DNA from 2 places in the Rhizobium sp. CB3090 genome. Region 1 is predicted to be linked to the other one. Evidence: riboswitches for the same ligand, from Rfam matches in the RefSeq annotation. Region 1 holds a riboswitch; the other holds the start of a gene.
The links. A riboswitch is a leader RNA that binds a small molecule or an ion and turns the genes downstream of it on or off. The one in region 1 is predicted to bind S-adenosylmethionine.
Positions count from the first base shown of each region.

Region 1 (3,565 bases):
TACTCTCATGTCGCAGGCTTGTTGATCATCGCTTCGATGTTGTAGCCATCGGGATCAAGGACGAAGCAGGCATAGTAGTTCGCAGAATATTCCGGTCGTGGACCGGGCACACCGTTTTCCTTGGCACCGGCCTGAAGAGCGGCGTGATAGAACGAGTCGACCTCAGCCCTGCTCTGAACGCGGAAGGCGACATGCAGATGCGTCAAAGGCGGTTTGCTGCCCGTGTGCTGGATCTCGAACAGGCTGCCATCCCCCACGTCGAATGCCCAGAATACGCCCTCTTTTCCGAAGGAAAGGCGATATCCCAGAGGTTCGAAGGCTTTCTCGTAGAATGACCTGCTTTTCTGTAGATCGCTCACTTCAATGGTTATGTGATCAATCACCTTCGGCGTATCCTAGAGATCTACAACGCTGAAAAGAAACCTGGAGCGGGTGAAGGGAATCGAACCCTCGTATTCAGCTTGGGAAGCTGCTGCTCTACCATTGAGCTACACCCGCCTGACATTCAGAGGTGTCCAACAGTTGGCGGTCTCTGTCAAGGCCGCCAAATAGACGATCACAGCCGGAAATGCTTCGAAAGCTTCAGCCCCTGCGCCTGATAGTTGGAGCCGAGGCCGGAGCCGTAGAGGCTTGAGGGCTGTTCCAGCATGTGCTCGTAGACCAGGCGGCCGACGATCTGGCCGTCTTCGAGGATGAACGGGACTTCGTGGCTGCGCACTTCCAGCACGGCGCGGCTGCCGCGGCCGCCGGCTGGCGCGTGGCCGAAGCCGGGATCGAAAAAGCCGGCGTAGTGCACCCGGAATTCGCCGACCAGCGGATCGAAGGGCGTCATTTCGGCGGCATAGTGTGGCGGCACATGAACGGCTTCGCGCGAGACCAGAATGTAGAATTCGTCCGGATCGAGGATCAGTTCGGTGCGGCCGCGGCTGTAGAGCGGCTCCCAGAAATCGAAGATATCGTGCTGGGCCTTCTTGTCGACGTCGACGACCGCCGTGTGGTGCTTACCGCGATAGCCGATCAGGCCTTCCTTATCGCCGGCGAGATCGATCGACAGCGCTATGCCGCCGCCGGTAACGTTCGGCTTCTTGCTGGCGACCAGCGTCTCGCTCTCGTGCAGCGCCAGCAGTTCCGGCTCGGAGAGTGTGGCCTGTCCGACGCGGAAACGGATTTGCGACAGGCGCGAGCCGCGGCGCACGACGATCGGAAAGGTGCGCGGGCTGATTTCAAGATAGAGCGGACCGGAATAGCCGGCCGGGATCTTATCGAATTCCTGCGCCCGGTCCGTGATGACGCGGGTGAAGATATCCAGACGGCCGGTCGAGCTCTTCGGATTGGCGGAGGCGGACATATCGGCCGGCAGGTCGAGCCGCTCCATCAGCGGCACGATGTAGACGCAGCCGGTTTCCAGCACCGCGCCTTCCGAGAGATCGACGACATGCAGCTTCAGCCGGTCGAGCTTGTCGGCGACGAGATGCGATGGGCCGGGCATGAAGCTGGCGCGGACGCGGAAAGCATGCGCACTGAGCCTCAAGTCGAGGCTCGCCGGCTGGATCTGATCGACATCCAGTTCTTTTTCGCTCGTCAGCCTTCCCGCTTCGAAGAGCGCCGCAATGGCGCGATCGGCCAAAATTCCAGTAGTGCGAGCCATCATGCCTCTTTCCCAGCGCATGACCCGGCTAGTCGAGAACAGACTTACCGGGTTACGCGCCGTTCAAAATGTTACTGTGACCTTTGCGCATCCTGACGAAGGCGCGGGCAGTAATTTGCCGCAGACAAAACCAAACTCGGGGAATTGACGCAAGCGGTCAACGGCAGTATTGCAACTTATCCCGTGGTGATTTGGCCGGTCGGCTTGCAGCCACGTTAAACAAGTGGCTAAAAGGACCGGGGTTAAACCGGTCTGCTTTTCGCGGCCGGTTTTTTTGTTTTGAAAGTGGTGATGGCATGAGCAAGACTTGGCGCCCCGCAACCCAGCTCGTTCACGGCGGAACGCTCCGTTCGCAATTCGGCGAGACCTCCGAAGCAATCTATCTGACGCAAGGCTTCGTCTACGACACGTCGGAAGCCGCGGAAGCCCGTTTCAAGGGCGAGACCGACGGCTTCATCTACGCCCGCTACGGCAGCCCCACCAACGACATGTTCGAAAAGCGCATGTGCGCTCTGGAAGGCGCCGAAGAAGCCCGCGCCACCGCTTCCGGCATGGCCGCCGTTTCGGCCGCCATCCTCTGCCAGTTGAAGGCCGGCGATCATATCGTTGCAGCCCGCGCGCTCTTCGGCTCCTGCCGCTGGGTCGTTGAGACGCTGGCGCCGAAATACGGCATTCAATGCACCCTGGTCGACGGCCGCTTCACCGAAAATTGGGAAAAGGCGATCCAGCCGAATACCAAGGTCTTCTTCCTCGAAAGCCCGACCAATCCGACGCTGGAAGTGGTCGATATCGCTGCCGTCGCCAAGCTCGCCAATCAGATCGGCGCCAAGGTCGTGGTCGACAACGTCTTTGCGACGCCGCTCTTCCAGAAGCCTTTGGAACTCGGCGCACACATCGTCGTCTATTCCGCCACCAAGCACATCGACGGCCAGGGCCGTTCGCTCGGCGGCGTCATCCTCTCCGACAAGCAGTGGATCGACGAGAACTTGCAGGACTATTTCCGCCATACTGGCCCGGCCATGTCGCCGTTCACCGCCTGGACACTGCTGAAGGGCATCGAGACGCTGCCGCTGCGCGTCACGCAACAGACGGCAAATGCGGCAAAGATTGCCGATTTCCTCGCCGAGCAGACCAACAAGGTCGCTCGCGTGATCTATCCCGGCCGGAAGGACCATCCGCAGGCCGATATCGTCGCCAAGCAGATGACCGGCGGCTCGACGCTGGTGGCATTTGAGCTGAAGGGCGGCAAGGAAGCGGCTTTCAAGCTGCAGAATGCGCTGGAGATCGTCAAGATTTCCAACAATCTCGGCGACTCCAAGAGCCTGATCACCCATCCGGCCACCACCACCCACAAGAACCTCACCGACGAAGCCCGTGCCGAACTCGGCATTTCGCCGGGAACGGTGCGCTTTTCCGCGGGGATCGAGGACGGCGAGGATCTGATCGAGGATTTCGCCCGCGCACTGGCGCAGGTCTCTGCCTGACTTTTCTACCCAAACCCGCCCGAATATTGTTCGGGCGGGCTTACACATCTTGAAAACAGACTTTGCGGCTATACTTTCGACCGCGGACGATTAACCTTTAGAGTTAGTCCTAACATCTGGAAATCCGAAGGGTTTAATCCGTCAAAGGCGTTTCCACCAATCCATTCCTTGACGGAACAGGTCGCTTTATAGGATACCCCTAAGTATCCCGCTTTCCGTGGGATCATAGAAAGCGGATAAGGTGCCCTAGATTTAAAATGCTGGAGCGTCCTTTGTGCGTTCGTTTGGGCGCGCGACGTTTCGGAGTAGTGACCAAGGTGTCAGGCATGTATCGCGCTCTAACACACGACATCGAAGTTGTTGTCGAACCCTTTTATCTGGAGGAGCAATCCGATCCGGATGACGATCGTTACGTCTGGGGTTATCGCATCGT
Region 1 is NZ_CP121662.1:140,639-144,203, reverse strand. Features, by position in the region: gene QA646_RS00740 (VOC family protein) at 6-383, opposite strand; tRNA gene QA646_RS00735 (tRNA-Gly) at 425-498, opposite strand; gene QA646_RS00730 (2'-deoxycytidine 5'-triphosphate deaminase) at 557-1,651, opposite strand; SAM riboswitch at 1,822-1,900, shown strand; gene QA646_RS00725 (O-succinylhomoserine sulfhydrylase) at 1,945-3,132, shown strand; gene apaG (Co2+/Mg2+ efflux protein ApaG) at 3,459-3,565, shown strand, end outside.

Region 2 (3,565 bases), 760 kb from region 1:
ACGTCAAAAACTATATCCGCCAAGGCAAGCTCTGGCAGGCGTTTACGGCACCAGAGAAATGCGTGCTGCTGATCGATGAGATCGACAAGGCCGACATCGAATTCCCGAACGATCTGCTGCAGGAACTCGACCGCATGGAGTTCCATGTCTACGAAACCGGCGAAACGATCCGCGCCGCCGTCAGGCCGATCGTCATCATTACCTCGAACAATGAAAAGGAGCTGCCGGATGCTTTTCTCCGCCGCTGCTTCTTCCATTATATCCGCTTTCCCGATGCCGAAACGCTGACACGCATCGTCGAGGTGCACTATCCCGGCATCAAGCAGGCATTGGTGCGAGCAGCACTCATCCAGTTTTTCGAGATCCGCGATGTGCCGGGTCTGAAGAAGAAGCCCTCGACCTCCGAAGCGCTCGATTGGATCCGCCTGCTGGTCGCCGACGATGTCGATCCGGCTACCCTGCGTGTCGATGCGAAGAGCGCGCTGCCAAAGCTGCACGGCGCGCTGCTGAAGAACGAGCAGGACGTCCATCTCTTCGAACGGCTGGCCTTCATGGCGCGCGGGCAAGGGAAATGATGCAGCCGGATGCCCTGAAGGTCTTGATCTATGCGGTGAACGACCGGCACTTGCTGGTATTCGATGAGCCGGATTTTCCGGCCGTCCAGCTCCAGGTTCCCGGCGGCACGGTGGAACCGGGCGAAGATATCGCAACGGCGGCGGCGCGCGAATTCGAGGAGGAAACGGGTTTTGCGCCAGACGAACTCCATCCGCTCGGCGTTCACGATTATCGTTTTGAAAAGAACGGGCGCGAGCATCACCACCAACGGCACTATTTCCGCTGCCGCATCTCCGAGACGGCGCCCTCCACCTGGCTTCACTATGAAATGACGCCATTCGACGGCGGCGATCCGATTGGCTTCCGTTTCTTCTGGCTGCCGATCGAGGACGCCAAGCGGCGTCTGGGCTATGGTATGCAAGCACTCCTTGAACATCTGTAGGTGGCACCCGACATCACGGCGCGGCCGCGGTCGCCCTGTGCCTCGAAAAGCGACGGAGGGCCGACCATACCCGCCCTCGCCCTTCGAGGCTCCACCCTCCGGGTTCCGCTCCTCAGGGTGAGGGCTGATCTTCTACGCCTTGGCGCAAACCCTCTCCGCCTCACCCTGAGGTGCCTTGGCGTTGAAGCGTCAGCGCAAACGTCAAGGCCTCGAAAGGCGAGGCGGCCCTGGGCCTGGAGTTAACCCATTGACCCGCCGGGGTCACAGGTCTATTGAATTTCTCCCGTGGTGATTTGGCCGGCCGGCTTGCAGCCACGTTAAAAAAGTCGCTAAAGGGCCGCGTGCGGACCGGTAGCGATTCTTATCGCGGCCGGTTTTTTGTTTTTGGTCGAGTGACAACGATGCCCATCAAGATTCCCGATACGCTGCCCGCGTTCGAAGCCCTCCAGAGCGAGGGCGTGCGGGTGATGACCGAAACGGTGGCGATCCGGCAGGATATTCGCCCCCTTCAGATCGGGCTTCTCAATCTCATGCCGAACAAGATCAAGACCGAAGTGCAGATTGCGCGCCTTGTCGGCGCCTCGCCGTTGCAGGTGGAATTCTCGCTGATCCGCGTCGGCGGCCACAAGGCCAAGAACACATCCGAAGAGCATCTGCTCGCCTTCTACCAAACCTGGGAGGAAGTGAAGGAGCGCAAATACGACGGCTTCATCATCACCGGCGCGCCGATCGAGCTGCTGGATTATGAGGAGGTCACCTACTGGGACGAGATGCAGCAGATCTTCGACTGGACGGCGACCAATGTGCATTCGACGATGAACGTCTGCTGGGGCGCGATGGCGGCTGCCTATCATTTCCATAAGGTGCCGAAATATACGCTGAAGGAAAAAGCCTTCGGCGTCTATCGCCACCAGAACCTGAAGCCGTCCTCGGTCTACCTCAACGGCTTTTCCGATGATTTCGCCATTCCGGTCTCGCGCTGGACGGAAGTGCGCCGCGCCGACATCGAAAAGGTGCCGGGGCTGCAGATCCTGATGGAATCGAGCGAGATGGGCGTCTGTCTGGTCCACGAGCAGGCCTGCAACCGGCTCTACATGTTCAATCACGTGGAGTATGATTCCACTTCGCTGGCCGACGAATATTTTCGGGACGTGAATGCGGGCGTGCCGATCAAGATGCCGCACAATTATTTCCCGCATAACGACCCGGACATCGCGCCGCAAAACCGCTGGCGCAGCCATGCGCATCTGTTCTTCGGCAACTGGATCAACGAGATCTATCAGACGACCCCCTATGATCTCGAGGAGATCGGCCAAGAGAGGTTCTGAGCTTGTTCATTCCCTTCTTCCTGAAGCTGAAGGAAGCAAAGGTTCCGGTGACGCTCCGGGAATTCCTGTCGCTTCTGGAGGGAATGGAAGAAGGGATCGCCGATTATGACGTCGAGGCCTTCTACTATTTGGCCCGCGCATCGCTGATCAAGGACGAGCGCTTCATCGACCGCTTCGATCAGGTGTTTGCCGATTATTTTCAGGGTGTCGAGGCCGTCGGCAATGATGCGGCACCGGCCGAGCCGGTCGCTGTCCCCGATGAATGGCTGCGCAAGCTCGCCGAAAGACATCTGACGGACGAGGAAAAGAAGCTGGTCGAGGCACTCGGCGGCTTCGAAAAGCTGATGGAGACGCTCCGTCAGCGCCTTGCCGAACAAGAAGGCCGCCACCAGGGCGGCTCAAAATGGATCGGTACGGCAGGCACGTCGCCGTTCGGCGCCTATGGCTATAACCCGGAAGGCGTGCGCATCGGCCAAGACGCGTCCCGTCACCGCAAGGCGGCGAAAGTCTGGGATCGCCGCGAATTTCAAAATCTCGACGATAGCGTCGAGCTCGGCACCCGCAACATCAAGGTGGCGCTGAAACGGCTCCGCCGCTGGGTGCGCGAAGGCGCGGCAGAGGAGCTCGACCTTTCCGGCACGATCCGCTCCACCGCCGAACATGGCTATCTCGACGTCCAGACCCGGCCGGAGCGGCGCAATGCCGTCAAACTGCTGATGTTCTTCGATGTTGGCGGCTCGATGGACGATCATATCCGCGTGGTCGAGGAACTGTTCTCCGCGGCCCGCGCCGAATTCCGGCATATGGAATATTTCTACTTTCACAACTGCCTCTACGAAGGCGTATGGAGGGACAATCGCCGCCGGCGTGTCGATGTCACCGCGACGACCGATCTGATCCGCACCTTCGGCCCCGACTACCGCGTCGTCTTCGTCGGCGACGCCTCGATGAGCCCCTATGAGATCACCCATCCCGGCGGCTCGGTGGAACATTGGAACAAGGAGGCGGGCGATATCTGGCTCAGCCGCATCACCGGCCATTTCCGCAAATGCGTCTGGCTCAATCCCATACCGGAAAACTATTGGGGCTATACGACCTCGATCTCGATCATCCGCCGCTTGCTAGCGGAGCGGATGTATCCCCTGACTCTTGGTGGGCTGGAAAAGGCGATGCGGGAATTGTCGCGCTAGAATTGCCCATAGCTCCTCACCCTAGCCTCCGTTGTCACATACATTGCACA
Region 2 is NZ_CP121662.1:3,296,905-3,300,469, forward strand. Features, by position in the region: gene QA646_RS15870 (MoxR family ATPase) at 1-575, shown strand, start outside; gene QA646_RS15875 (NUDIX domain-containing protein) at 575-997, shown strand; SAM riboswitch at 1,273-1,350, shown strand; gene metA (homoserine O-succinyltransferase) at 1,399-2,325, shown strand; gene QA646_RS15885 (VWA domain-containing protein) at 2,328-3,515, shown strand.
Region 2: another riboswitch for S-adenosylmethionine. It lies ahead of metA (homoserine O-succinyltransferase); the one in region 1 lies ahead of QA646_RS00725 (O-succinylhomoserine sulfhydrylase).